DNA from 4 places in the Hymenobacter bucti genome. Region 1 is predicted to be linked to each of the others. Evidence: riboswitches for the same ligand, from Rfam matches in the RefSeq annotation. Region 1 holds a riboswitch; each other region holds the start of a gene.
The links. Region 1 has a riboswitch for S-adenosylmethionine ahead of ACFSDX_RS15470 (phosphoadenylyl-sulfate reductase). Riboswitches for the same ligand answer to the same signal wherever they lie in the genome.
Positions count from the first base shown of each region.

Region 1 (3,274 bases):
CGCGCACGTTCTCACCCTTCCGAATGCGGCCGTTGTAGATGTTCCACAGCTCGGGGCGCTGGCGCTTGGGGTCCCACTGCCCAAAGTCGTCGCGCACCGAAAAAATGCGCTCCTTAGCCCGCGCCTTTTCTTCGTCGCGCCGCGCCCCGCCGATGCAGGCATCAAACTCAAATTCCTCAATCACGTCGAGCAACGTGTACGTTTGCAGTGGGTTGCGGCTGGGGTATTTGCCGCCCGGCTCCACCAGTCCGCGCTCCCGAATGGTGTCTTCCACCTTGCGCACGATTAGCTTTTCGCCCAGCTCAGCCGCCAGCTTATCGCGGAAAGCCAGCACCTCGGGGAAGTTGTGGCCCGTATCGACGTGTACCAGCGGAAATGGAAACTTGCCCGGCCGGAACGCCTTTTCGGCCAGCCGCGTGAGGGCAATCGAGTCCTTGCCGCCCGAAAACAGCAGCGCCGGCCGCTCAAACTGGCCCGCCACCTCGCGCATAATGTGGATGGCCTCGGCTTCTAATCTATCTAAATAATCCATCGTAGTTCGTTATTCTTTAATTGATTCTACCACCGGGTCAAAGCCTTGGTGCTCACCGGCCGTGCCGTGCAGGCCGCACTCCTTGGCGGCGGCTTCCTCCCACCACCAGCGGCCGGCCCGGAAATCCTCGCCCGGCTTGATGGCCCGCGTGCACGGCGCGCAGCCAATGCTTACGAATCCCTTAGCATGCAATGGGTTAACTGGCACGCCGTGCTCTTGGGCGAAGGCTACGCACTGCGCCCAGGTCCAGTCGTGCAGCGGGTGCACTTTCACTAGGTTGTGGCCCGCGTCCCACTCGGCGGGGTCCATCGTCTGGCGGTTCTGCGACTGCTCGGCGCGGATGCCCGTGACCCAGGCCTGCTGCCCGGCCAGCGCCCGACCTAGGGGCTCCACCTTGCGGATGTAGCAGCACTCCTTGCGGTTTTCGATGCTCTCGTAGAAGCTATTTGGGCCCTTTTCGCGCAGCAGCTTTTCCACGCTCGCCGTTTGCGGAAACACTACTTCAATGGGCTTGTCGTAGCGCAGCAGCGTCTTATTCCAGGTCGAGTACGTCTCCTGAAAATTGCGGGCCGTGTCGAGCGTAAATACCCGAATGGGCAGGTTGTTCTCAAAAATAAAGTGCGTAAGTATCTGGTCTTCTAATCCAAAAGAGGTCGAGAACGACACCTTGCCGGGGAAACGCTCGGCCAGTAGGGCCAGCGTTTCGGGCACCGAGTGCTCAGGTACGAAGCGGCGCAGGTCATCGACCTGTTCCTGAATAGATAATTCCATAACAACGATGAGAAGAGGGGAGGGGCTGCCCGGCCCCCGCTAGGGGCGAGCCGGGACCAGAGCGCGAAACCAGCCCGTAGCGGCAACTACAGCCCGGCGACCCGCCGCCGGCTCGGTGGGACGGCCGCGGCGGAAGAAGCTAGTAAACCCGCTAAAAATGAAAAGGTTTATGCGCGACAGCCAGCCCCGCCGCTCGCTACACAAGCGGCCGGCCCCGACGTACAACAACACGCCAGCAGCAAAGTGGGGGCGGACAGGTACACGGGACGGAGGGTAGAAAAGCAGCGCACGGCAAACTTGTTTTTATATGACCAGGACTTGGCACCGTTCTAGCAGGTAGCTAGGGGTTGCCGGCGTTTCGTCGAGCCTGTCTCTCCACGCCTCTTTATAAAAACAATCCTTCAGGTGATGAGGAATTGATGGGGCAAAGGTACGGCGCCGGATTTTAAACTGCCAAGCCAGCTAAATTTCGCTTTTTATCTCCGCTCCAGCTTACTTTCCTCCGCGCTCTTATCTTAGTCTTCATGAAACCCTTCCTGATTTTTGGCTGGCTGCTGTTGCCGGTGGCCAGCTTCGCGCAGCAGGCGCCGGCGCCTAGCCCAGCTTCTGTCGCTGGCGCCAAGCCGCCTATTGTGCTGCCGCCCAAAAAGGCCAATGCCATCTTGGTGCAGCGCCGCGACAGTGGCCTTGTGGCTCTTACCGCTCTTATGCAAGGCCTGGTTAATCGCGGCTATGTTATTAAGGATGTCAACCGCGAGCAACTGACGGTGCGCACCGAGCCCCGCGCCGTGTCGGAGGTGGGGGCCGTCGTACTGACTGGTGCCGTGCAGGGCCGGCAATTTGTGCTCACCGGGGCGTTTGCCCCGGAGCTGGCCAGCCGCCGCTCCACACCCATTAGCTACACCGGGGAGGAGCGCCACGACCGCGCTTCCGAAGCCTGGGAAGAGCTGGTGAAAGCGGCCGGTATGCTGGGCGGCAGCCTCACGTACCGCACGCAATAGCTACAGCCGCGGCCTATGTAGTGGCCGCCGCGCGCACCCCGCCCGAACGGGCGGGGTGCGTTGTACTTTTGTGTTGCTTTTACGTAATTTTCAGTGAAGAAAGCACTTTACTTAATTGGTTCGCCCAACCAAACCACGCAGATGCGCGGCGTGGCCCAGCTACTCGAAGACGAATACGAGCCGTATTTCAGCCAGCTTTACTACGATGGCTGGATGCGGGGCTTCTACAAGTGGCTGATTCGCAATAATGTCCTGACCGGTACCATCGTGCAGGGCCACATCAAGGAAAAGGCCGACAAGTACCTGGCGCAGCACGAACTGCGCAACGACTTCGAAAACCGCGTATTCGGCCACGATTACGACCTCATCGTGTGCTGCTCCGACATTATCGTGCCCTGGCCGCTGCTCGCCAAAACCAAGTCGGTGTTTGTGCAGGAAGGCATGACCGACCCGCTCAACCTGTGGGCGCGGTTCGTGAAGAAGTTCACCAACTTCCCTATCCTCACCATCAGCACGGCGCTGAACGGGATGAACAACTGCTGCGATATCTACTGCGTGGCCTCGCCGGGCTACGCCGAGCACTTCGCCAAAATCGGGGTCGACAAGCACAAGCTGGTCGTGACGGGCATTCCCAACTTCGACAATATCGAGCGGCTGCGCCATAACTCGTTTCCGCACCGTGGTTATGTACTGGTGGCCACCACCGACATGCGCGAAACCTTCCGGCCCGACAACCGCAAAAAGTTTATCCAGCACGCCACGCGCATTGCGGCCGGCCGGCCCATGGTTTTCAAGTTTCACCCCAATGAGAACATGGAGCGCGCCACGGCCGAAGTCAAGAAGTACGCGCCGCCCGGCACCGTTATCTACACCAGCGGTAATACCGAAGAGATGATTGCGAACTCGGTAGAACTCGTAACGCAGTACAGTACAGTGGCCTACGTGGGGCTGGCCCTAGGTATCCCGGTGC
Region 1 covers NZ_JBHUFD010000005.1:815,582-818,855, reverse strand. Annotated here, with positions in the region: gene cysD (sulfate adenylyltransferase subunit CysD) at 1-532, opposite strand, end outside; gene ACFSDX_RS15470 (phosphoadenylyl-sulfate reductase) at 542-1,303, opposite strand; SAM riboswitch class I at 1,604-1,697, opposite strand; gene ACFSDX_RS15465 (hypothetical protein) at 1,828-2,304, shown strand; gene ACFSDX_RS15460 (hypothetical protein) at 2,398-3,274, shown strand, end outside.

Region 2 (3,274 bases), on a different contig from region 1:
TGGCTACTAGGTCGTAGTCCCAGGTGCCCAGCCCGGACGCGTCCACGGCTGTTTGCAGGCGCTCGAAGGCCGTAAAATCAGGAGTCGTCATCTACCGTCGTATTTGTCGTAGTTTAAGGGTGAACCAGAAAAAGCTCTAGGCCCGACTGAAAGTACAGTGCGAGCGTGCGGTACATGCCATCGGCCGAGCGGCGCAGCCGCGTGACCAGGGCCGTCACGCTTTCGGTGGACAGCTGCAACTGCAAATATGGCCGGCTCAGCAGGCTGTCGCGCTCCACCGACCACTGGCCAGTGGCCGGGGCCGCCGGGGTATCGAGCTGCCAGAAGCCATCCTGCAAGTGCAGAAAAGTAGCCTGCGCCAGCGGCGTGGCCGGGTCGGCCTGGCTGAGCACGCGGTCTACCACTTGCCAGCTGCCGTGTAAATAGGAGTCGGGAACTTGTTGCAGGTTAACGTCGAGCAGGTACTGATTCATAATCTAGCGCCACGAAAAGCTGCTTCTAAACCAGAAGCTGGCGTAGAAATACTTCGCTGGCGAATAGCAAAGGTACGACACAACCCTATTTTTTACCTGAAAAGTACCGACTATAAACAAACAGAAAATCAGATACCTATCGCCAGCTACTGCTGGCCCTCGGCCGCTTGGCGCAGCTTGCTGTGCTTCTTGCCGTAGCCAAAGTAAATTGCCAGCCCCAGGGCCAGCCACACGGCCAGGCGCAGCCAGGTTTCCCAGGGCAGGCTCACCATCATCACGAGGCAGGTAACGATACCTAGGATGGGCACCACCGGCACCCACGGCGTGCGGAAGCTGCGGGGCGCATCGGGGTTGGTGCGGCGCATGATGAGCACCCCTAGGCACACCATCACGAAGGCCAGCAGCGTGCCGATGCTCGTCATTTCGCCCACCACCGAGATGGGCACGAAGCCCGCAAACAGCGCGATAAAAGCCCCTAAGAGTAGGTTGGACTGCACTGGCGTGCGAAAGGTGGGGTGCAGCTTGGAGAAAGCGGGCGGCAGCAGGCCGTCCTTCGACATCGAGAAGAACACCCGCGACTGCCCCAGCAAATCGACCAGAATAACCGAGGTGTAACCGATGAGAATAGCCCCGATAATGGCGCCGCTCAGCCAAGCGTAGGGCGTTTTTTCGATGGCGATGGCTACCGGCGCGGCGCTGTTTTTAAACTCAGTATAGTTGGCCAGCCCGGTCATCACGTAGCCAAAAAGCACGAACAGGATGGTACAAACCACGAGCGAGCCCAGAATGCCAATGGGCATGTTGCGCTGCGGATTCTTGGTTTCCTGGGCCATCGTGGCCACGATGTCGAAGCCGATGAATACGAAGAATACCACGCCGGCGCCGCGCAGCACGCCGCTCCAGCCAAACTCGCCAAACGTGCCCGTGTTGGTCGGGATGTAGGGGTGGTAGTTGGCCGGGTCAATGTAATTCCACCCGAGGGCGATGAAAACCAGCACCACGGCCACTTTCAGGGTCACTACCAGGGCATTAAACCACGCCGAGCCCGACGTGCCCCGGATGATGATGGCCGTAATAACCAGCACCACGGCCATGGCCGGCAGGTTGGCGAAGCCGTGGACCTCGGCGCCCGAGGGCAGCTTCACCGTTTCGAAGGGCGACATGACGAGCCGCGCGGGCAAGTGCAGGCCGTACTTATCCAGAAATTTAAGCAAATACTGCGACCAGCTGATGGCCACCGTGGCCGCGCCCACCGAGTACTCGAGCACGAGGTCCCAGCCGATTATCCAGGCAAAGAGTTCGCCCATGGTGGCGTAGGAGTAGGTGTAGGCCGAGCCCGCCACCGGCACCAGCGCCGCAAACTCGGCGTAGCACAGGGCCGAAAATGCGCAGCCCACCGCCGCCACCACGAAGGAGAGCGTCACGGCCGGTCCCGCATGGTTGGCCGCCGCGATGCCCGTGAGCGAAAACAGCCCCGCCCCAATAATAACCCCGATGCCTAGGGCGATGAGATTAAACCCGTTTAGCGTACGCTTGAGGGTGCCGGCGCCCGATTCGGCCGCTTCCTGGCGCAGGAGTTCGAGTGATTTTTTTAACATATATATCGTGGGCTTTGCCAGCCTGCACTAAATAACGACCCCGCCGGCCCGGTACGCGCCCGGCCAGCAGTAGTCAACCCTTGAGAAAAATTTGCAATACCTAAGCGGCGGCCCTGCTCAACAACAACAGCCTAGGGCGCCCGTGCCAAGCTGCCCGGCGCCAACTACTTGATGAACAGCACAACAAAAAACGAAAGCAACCACGGGCTTTTATATGAGCCGCCATAGTTTAGCGGCCGGTCGGTTGGCACCGTTCTGCCGAGGCAGGGGTTGCCGGCGCGTCGCAGAGCCTATCTCTCAGCGCCTCTTTATAAAAACAGGCCTGGGCCTGGCAGCCGAATTTAGCTGCGACAAAGGTACGATTAGTAGCCTGGACTCTGCGCGTCCGAGCGCTTGCGAAGTGAGTAGCTACGCAAGCGCAGCCCGGCCTTTTTCAGCTTATCCAGCCGCGAGATGTTTGCTGCGCGAGCGCTCGGACGCGTAGAGTCCGGGCTACTCTGCCGGCAGCCCACCCTGCTCCCAGGCGTCGAGCTCGGCTTGCAGGTTGCGGCGCGCGGCGGCGTCCAACTCCTCGCGCAAGCTCGGCGTGTGGAAGAGCACCGGCGCGGCGAGCAGCTTGGCCAACACTTTGCGCCGGCCGGGGCGATACAGCAGGTCGGGCACGAGGCGGTACTCGCGGCGCACCTGGCGAGCATAGGCCCAGTACGCCGCCACGGGGGCACCTAGGATGCTCAGGTCCGCATCCAGAAATAAGAGCAAGTCGGCATCAGTGGGCGGCTGAGGCTGGGTGTGGTCCTGGGTGCGGCGGATGAGGTCGGCCACGCGCTCGCAGCGGGCGGGCGCTAGGCTGGTGCTTTGCAAAAAGGCCAGCGCCCATTCCGCGCTCTTCGCTTCATTATCAGCCCGCAGCGCGTTATACACCGCATCGTGGAACCAGGCAGCCAGCTCCACTACCACCGCATCTTGCAGCGGATGAGCCCCTACCCTATCCAGCAGGTTTTCGATGTGCGCCAGGGTGTGGTAGTGCCGCTCGGGCGCCTCGTAGGCCGCGGCCAGGCGCCGTAGCTCGGCCTCGCAGTGAGCGGCATCGGGTAGCAAGGGCGCAGTGAGGGCGTGCCAACGGGCGGCGAGGGTGGGCGTAAGCATGCATTAAAGAAACGCATGCTTACGCCTATTGCCTTAAAATTAAGCTCAGGATGACTC
Region 2 covers NZ_JBHUFD010000003.1:82,380-85,653, reverse strand. Annotated here, with positions in the region: gene ACFSDX_RS08050 (PAS domain-containing protein) at 1-91, opposite strand, end outside; gene ACFSDX_RS08045 (hypothetical protein) at 114-473, opposite strand; gene ACFSDX_RS08040 (amino acid permease) at 620-2,071, opposite strand; SAM riboswitch class I at 2,279-2,388, opposite strand; gene ACFSDX_RS08035 (HD domain-containing protein) at 2,564-3,217, opposite strand.
Region 2: another riboswitch for S-adenosylmethionine. It lies ahead of ACFSDX_RS08040 (amino acid permease); the one in region 1 lies ahead of ACFSDX_RS15470 (phosphoadenylyl-sulfate reductase).

Region 3 (3,274 bases), on a different contig from region 1:
TTAGCATCGCCCACGTTAGCCAAGTGGCTGATGAGCTTGAGGTTGTCGATTACGGCCGTGGCCGTGTCCTTGCTGCCGTGCAGCGCAAACGAGAGCACGCCGCCGAAGCCGCGCTTGAGGTACTTGGCGGCATTCTGGTGGTGCGGGCTGCTGGCCAGGCCGGGGTAGTTGACGTGGGCCACCTCGGGGCGCTGCTCCAGCCACTGGGCTACTTTGAGGGCGTTTTCGACGGTGCGCTCCACGCGCAGGCTCAGGGTTTCGAGGCCTTGCAGCAGCAGGAAAGAGTTGAAGGGGCTGATGGCGGGCCCAAAGTCGCGCAGACCTTCCACGCGGGCCCGAATGGCGAAGGCAATGTTACCAAACGGCCCGTTTTTGCCGAATACGTCGTTGAAAACCAGGCCGTGATAGCCTTCGCTGGGCTCGGTAAACTGCGGGTACTTGCCGTTGCCGAAGTCGTAGGTGCCGCCGTCCACAATTACGCCGCCCACGCTGGTGCCGTGGCCGCCAATCCACTTGGTGGCCGACTCCACCACGATGTTGGCGCCGTGCAGCAGGGGCTGAAACAAGTAGCCGCCCGCGCCGAAGGTATTGTCTACTACCAGCGGCAGGTCATGCTTCCGGGCCACGGCCGCAATACGCTCAAAATCAGGCACGCTGAAGCTCGGGTTGCCGATGGTTTCGAGGTAAATGGCGCGCGTGTTATCGTCAATCAGCGCCTCGATGCTGTCGGCGTCATCGCCCTGCGCAAAGCGCGCCTCGATACCTAGGCGCTTAAAAGCCACCTTGAACTGGTTGTAAGTGCCGCCGTAGAGGTAGGAGCTCGACACGATATTATCGCCCTGCTTCAGGATGTTATTCAGCGCAATGAACTGCGCCGCCTGGCCCGAGCCCACGGCCACGGCCGCTACGCCGCCTTCGAGCGCCGCAATGCGCTGCTCAAACACGTCGGTGGTTGGGTTCATCAGGCGTGTGTAAATGTTACCAAACTCCTTGAGGGCAAACAAATTAGCGCCGTGCTCCGCGTTTTTGAATACGTAGCTCGTCGTCTGGTAAATGGGCACCGCGCGCGAGCCGGTGGTGGGGTCGGGCTGCTGCCCGGCGTGTAGTTGAAGGGTTTCGAAATGCAGGTTGGGGGTGGCCATGGGAAGGAAGAAATGAAGACTAAAGATTACTAAAAATACCCGCCTGGTTAGGCGGTTTGGGGTGCGGTAGCCTGCGCCAGCGCATCCAGAATTTCGGCCGGGTCGGCGCGGTGCTTGAAGTTAGCCTCGGCCCACGACCACTTAACAAGGCCATCGGTGCCAATGATAAAGGTGGCCGTGAGCGGCAGCTCGTCATCGGCAGTACCATTGTGAGCAGCCAAGTCAATGCCTACGCTGCGCAAGGTATCGGCCACTTCGGCGCCTACTTTATACGCCAGGCCATACTGCCGAGCCACTACGTTGCCTACATCGCTTAGTACCAGAAAGGTCAGCGACTTTTCGCTGGCGGTGAGGCTGGTAAGGTCGGGCGTTTGGGGCGATACGGCCACAAGGGTGGCGCCGTGCTGCGCCAGTTCGGGCAGCAGTTGCTGGTAGGCCCGCAGCTGCACGTTGCAGTAGGGGCACCAGTTGCCGCGGTAAAATACCAGCACCACCGGGCCTTGCTGCAAGAGCTGAGCGAGCGCAACCGGCTCATTAGTAGCGCTGGGCAGCGTGAAGCCGGGGGCCACTTGGCCCGCCTGCAATGCGCGGCTGGCCAAGCCCGAAGTTGCGACGGTCGTGATGCCGCCATCAATAGTTTGGGCGGCGGCCGGGGGCAGTACGGAAGCTAAGTGCTGCGCCGTAGCAGTGAGTTCCTGCTGAAAAGTGGTGGGTGCTGAAGAAGTGGAGACTGCCATAGAATGAAGTAACCATAGGTGGATGCAAGTGAAGAAACTGGGCGGAGTAGGCGGCCAGAGGCAGTCAACCGAGTAGTTAAGCTGCTCATTAGCTGCGCAAGCTTACAAGGTACTTGGCCCTAACCAGCGGCTACTAGCTGCTAGTGTGCCCAGCCGAACTCGCAAAAAGATAGCTGCTGCTCAGCGGCAACAACACGCGCTGCAACAGCGCATTCGCTCGTCCGAGCGCCCTGCCCGGTGGGTGGCGGCGTGGGTACACGACGTAGCTTTCCAAGCCTGGCTGCGGGTGGCAGCTGGAGCAGGGGAAAGCAGGAAAACGGCGGAAAGGGATTGTTGCATGGTACTCAATTTATAGCTCCCGTGCCGGCAGCAACGCCGGGCAGGGGTAGGAATTGGCACCTTTCCAAAAGTGAAGGTTGCCAGCGGGTCACGGAGCCTAATCTCTCGCCGCTTCTGTATAAAACTGAAACTAACTGCCCCGCCGGCTGCGGGGAGTACCAGGGGTTGGTGCGGGCAAAGATATGCACGAAGCCCACTTGCGCAATAAGGGGCCGCCCGCGCCCCAAACTGGGCTAACCGGGCAATAAAAAGGCCGCCCCAAATCTGGAGCGGCTTTTCTCACCTTTTTTCTGCAAAAAGTACCTAGAGACTAGGTAGGGTTAACACCTGACCGACTTCAATCTTGTCAGGGTTACTGCCGATGATGGCCTCGTTGGCCTCGTATATCTGGTGCCACTTAGCGGCATCGCCGTAGTGGTTTTTAGCAATTTTAGAAAGCGAGTCGCCGCTTACTACAGTGTACGTGTCACCGGTAGTGGCTTCGGGCTTGCTATTACCGAAAAAATCGGTGCCGGCGCCGGTAGCGGCCGGTTGGGCAGGAGCAACGGGCTTTTTGTCGCCCTCATTGGTCAGAAAATCGAGTAAGCCCATGGCTGCAAATGATTGGCAGTGAAAGAAAAGGAGATAAGACAACCTCGGCGTAGCCGTCCTTAGCCGAAGCCAGTGAACTACCCGGTGGGTTTGCGGAGACTAATACGCTTTAGTAATTCAAAGGTTATGATTAATAACCAAAAAAATTGCACCGCGTAAGCAGGTCCGTTACTGGTATTAGCAGTAGCTCATTCGTCTTTCACTTCTACCAAACCCTTTTCTTCCATGAATACCCCTTCTTCTCTTCGGTCCTACGCCGCGTCGCTGCTGTGCGCATTTATGCTCCTCTTTGTTGCTGCCTCGTGCAGTGATAAGGGCAAAGTGGAGGGCGCTAACATGCTCTATGGCACAAGCAGCAAGGTGTGGAAAACTGCCAAGGAAACTGCCGCCAGCGGCGATAAAGTAAAGCAAACCGATGCGCAGGAGCAGGAAACGCTGCACCTGTTCTCGAACAACACGTACTCG
Region 3 covers NZ_JBHUFD010000001.1:515,688-518,961, forward strand. Annotated here, with positions in the region: gene ACFSDX_RS02050 (O-acetylhomoserine aminocarboxypropyltransferase/cysteine synthase family protein) at 1-1,142, opposite strand, end outside; gene ACFSDX_RS02055 (peroxiredoxin-like family protein) at 1,190-1,879, opposite strand; SAM riboswitch class I at 2,226-2,343, opposite strand; gene ACFSDX_RS02060 (LysM peptidoglycan-binding domain-containing protein) at 2,522-2,809, opposite strand; gene ACFSDX_RS02065 (hypothetical protein) at 3,035-3,274, shown strand, end outside.
Region 3: another riboswitch for S-adenosylmethionine. It lies ahead of ACFSDX_RS02055 (peroxiredoxin-like family protein); the one in region 1 lies ahead of ACFSDX_RS15470 (phosphoadenylyl-sulfate reductase).

Region 4 (3,274 bases), on a different contig from region 1:
GCTGGCCCAGCAGTTTGCCCAGGCGGGCGGCGGCACATTTACCCAGCCGCTTTTCACCACGGCTCAGTCCAATGGCTCGGGCTACCTACGCCTAGCCGGCTTCACGGCGGCCGGGGCACCCATCACGGCCGCCGTTACTACCAACCTGGCGGTGCGCGGCGGCACCGCCACGGCCCCCCTCTACACCAAGTACACCGACGCTATTAATAACCTCGGAGTGCCGGGCATCAAGCTAGCTGATATTCAAACGGTAGGCTACGGTAGCACGCAGGGCAACCCCTACTTCGAGCGCATCACGCCCGATGCCGCCGCGGGCCAAACGTACTTTCAGCGAGTGAAAGCGGAGGCAGCCACCGCCACCTTCTTTTCGTGCTGGCTGGGCAACAACGACGTGCTTGGCTACGCCACCGCCGGCGGTGCCGTAGCTAGCAGCGGCATCACCCGCACCGACACGTTTAATCTCAAGGCGGTGCGTATTATCAATGCGCTAACGGCCAGCGGTGCCAAAGGAGTAGTGAGTAATATTCCGGACGTTACGGGGATTCCGTTCTTTACCACTGTTGGGCCGTCGGCACGGGCCTCGTTTGCGGCGGCTAACGTGCCTACGGCGGCTCCATTCGTGTACACGACGGGCATCCTGGCCCCCGGCGCCGCCAATACCCGCGTGACGACGGCTACGCTGGCCAGCATTCGCAACGCGGCTGGTGGTACGCTGCTCCTCACGCTCACGGCGTCGCCCTACATTGGCCTTTATGGCCAGCCCACGGGCCGGTACTGGCGCGATTTCTACCGCCAAGCCACTGGCTCAGCTCCCACGGGGGCAGTTTTTGGGGGCTTTCTCACCGCCCTAGGAGTTGATACTACGAGAGCATTCGGCCAAAGCGTATTGAATCCGTTCCCGAGCACGCTCGTGCTTGACCCCACCGAGCAAGCCAACGTGGCCACCGCTACTACGGCTTTCAACAGTTCACTGCGGGCCGCGGCCACGGCCAAAGGGCTGGCTTTCTTCGATGCCAATGCCTTTTTTGGCTCCCTTGCCTCCGGTACTTCCACTTATAATGGGGTAAATAATTCGACCAGCTTCATCACCGGCAACCTGTTTTCGCTCGATGGCGTGCACCCCACGCCCCGTGGCTACGCCTTGGTAGCCAATGGCATTATCAGGGCCATCAACACCACCTACGGCTCCACGGTGCAGCCCGTGAACCCCACCAACTACCGGGGCGTTCTTCTCCCCTAGGTAGCCCGCCTTGCTTGTCTTGCTGAAAAGCGCCTTCCTCTCGTCGGGAAGGCGCTTTTTGCGTTTCGCAAAGCGGCAAAGCGCAACTAGTTCAGGTTTTAGGTAAAGTGCCGGCCGGCCGTTGTATCTTCGTAGTCGCTGCTATCCAGAAAGACCGAGGGACCAGGCCCGATGACGTCTTGGCAACCGCCCTAGGGCTGGTGCCAACTCCTGTTTGGTCAAGTACTTGCGACCAAAGAAGATATCAGCCGGAACCTGCGCCGCCCGGCGCGGCTTTCTTTCTGGATAGCGGTTTTTGCCGCCGTTTTTGCCCAGAAGATTATGCCCGCCGTTTCGCCCGCTGCCCCCGTCGCACCCAATCCCGCTAGTATCTCGCCGCTGCCCGCGCTGCTGCGCCAGCGCCTGCTCATTCTGGATGGCGCCATGGGCACCATGATTCAGCGCTACCCGCTGGAGGAAGAGGACTTTCGGGGCGCGCGCTTTGCGAATCATTCGCACCCGCTGCGCGGTAATAATGACCTGCTGAGTTTGACGCGGCCCGACATCATCCGGGATATTCACGCCGAGTACTTCGCGGCCGGGGCCGACATGGTGGAAACCAATACCTTTTCGGGTACCACCATCGCGCAGGCCGACTACGCCTTGGAGCACGTGGTGTATGAGCTTAACTATGAGTCGGCTAGAATAGCCCGCGAGGTGGCCGACGAGTACACCGCCCTCACACCCGAGCAGCCGCGCTTCGTGGCCGGGGCCATTGGCCCCACCAACCGCACCGCCTCGCTCTCGCCTGACGTCAACCGCCCCGGCTACCGCGCCGTGACCTTTGATGAGCTGGCCGCGGCTTACCTGGAGCAAACCCGCGGCCTCGTGGAGGGCGGCGTGGATACGCTGCTCATCGAAACCATCTTCGACACGCTCAATGCCAAGGCTGCTCTTTTCGCGGTGCAGCAGTTCTTCGATGAGGGCGGCCGGGTGGTGCCGGTCATGATTTCGGGTACCATCACTGACGCCTCGGGCCGCACCCTGAGCGGGCAGACGGTAGAAGCGTTTTGGAACAGCATCCGGCACCTGCCGCTGCTGAGCGTGGGCCTTAACTGCGCCCTAGGGGCCGACCAGCTCCGCACGTACGTGCGCGAGCTGGCTCGCCTGGCCGACGTGTCGGTGTCAGCTTACCCTAACGCCGGCCTGCCTAATGCCTTCGGCGGCTACGACGAGAGCGCCCAGGAATTTGCTGCGCTGGTCGAAGATTACCTGAAAGAAGGCTTGCTGAACGTGGTGGGCGGCTGCTGCGGCACCACGCCCCAGCATATTGCCGAGCTCAAGCGCTTAGCGGATAAATACGGCCCGCGTGGCCTCGACAAACCCGCGGCCGAAGCGCAGCCCGAGCTGGCCACTGATGGCGCGCTCGCCAATCCGGCGCTGCTCACGGCGCAGTCGTCGCTCGGGCTGGCGGGTTTGGAGCCGTTCAATATCACGCCGCAGAGCTTGTTCGTCAACATCGGCGAGCGCTGCAACGTGACGGGCTCGCGGGCGTTTGCGCGCCTCATCCGCTCGGGCGACTACGAGGCGGCCCTGGCCGTAGCCCGCGCCCAGGCCGAAAACGGCGCCCAGGTGCTCGACGTGAACATGGACGAGGGTATGCTCGATTCGGAGGCGGCCATGACGACCTTCCTTAACCTCATCGCCTCGGAGCCCGACATCGCCCGCCTGCCGTTGATGATAGACTCGTCGAAGTGGACGGTTATCGAGGCCGGCCTCAAGTGCGTGCAAGGCAAAAGCATCGTCAACTCGATTTCGCTGAAAGAAGGCGAGGAGCGCTTCAAGCACTACGCCCGGCTGGTGCGCCAGTACGGCGCGGCGGTGGTCATCATGGCCTTCGATGAGCAGGGCCAGGCCGACAGCTACGAGCGCCGCATTGAGATTTGCCAGCGCTCGTATGATATTCTGACCAAGGAAGTTGGCTTTCCGGCCGAGGACATCATCTTCGACCCCAACATCCTGACCGTGGGCACCGGCATCGACGAGCACCGCAAC
Region 4 covers NZ_JBHUFD010000001.1:30,648-33,921, reverse strand. Annotated here, with positions in the region: gene ACFSDX_RS00125 (SGNH/GDSL hydrolase family protein) at 1-1,240, shown strand, start outside; SAM riboswitch class I at 1,379-1,488, shown strand; gene metH (methionine synthase) at 1,562-3,274, shown strand, end outside.
Region 4: another riboswitch for S-adenosylmethionine. It lies ahead of metH (methionine synthase); the one in region 1 lies ahead of ACFSDX_RS15470 (phosphoadenylyl-sulfate reductase).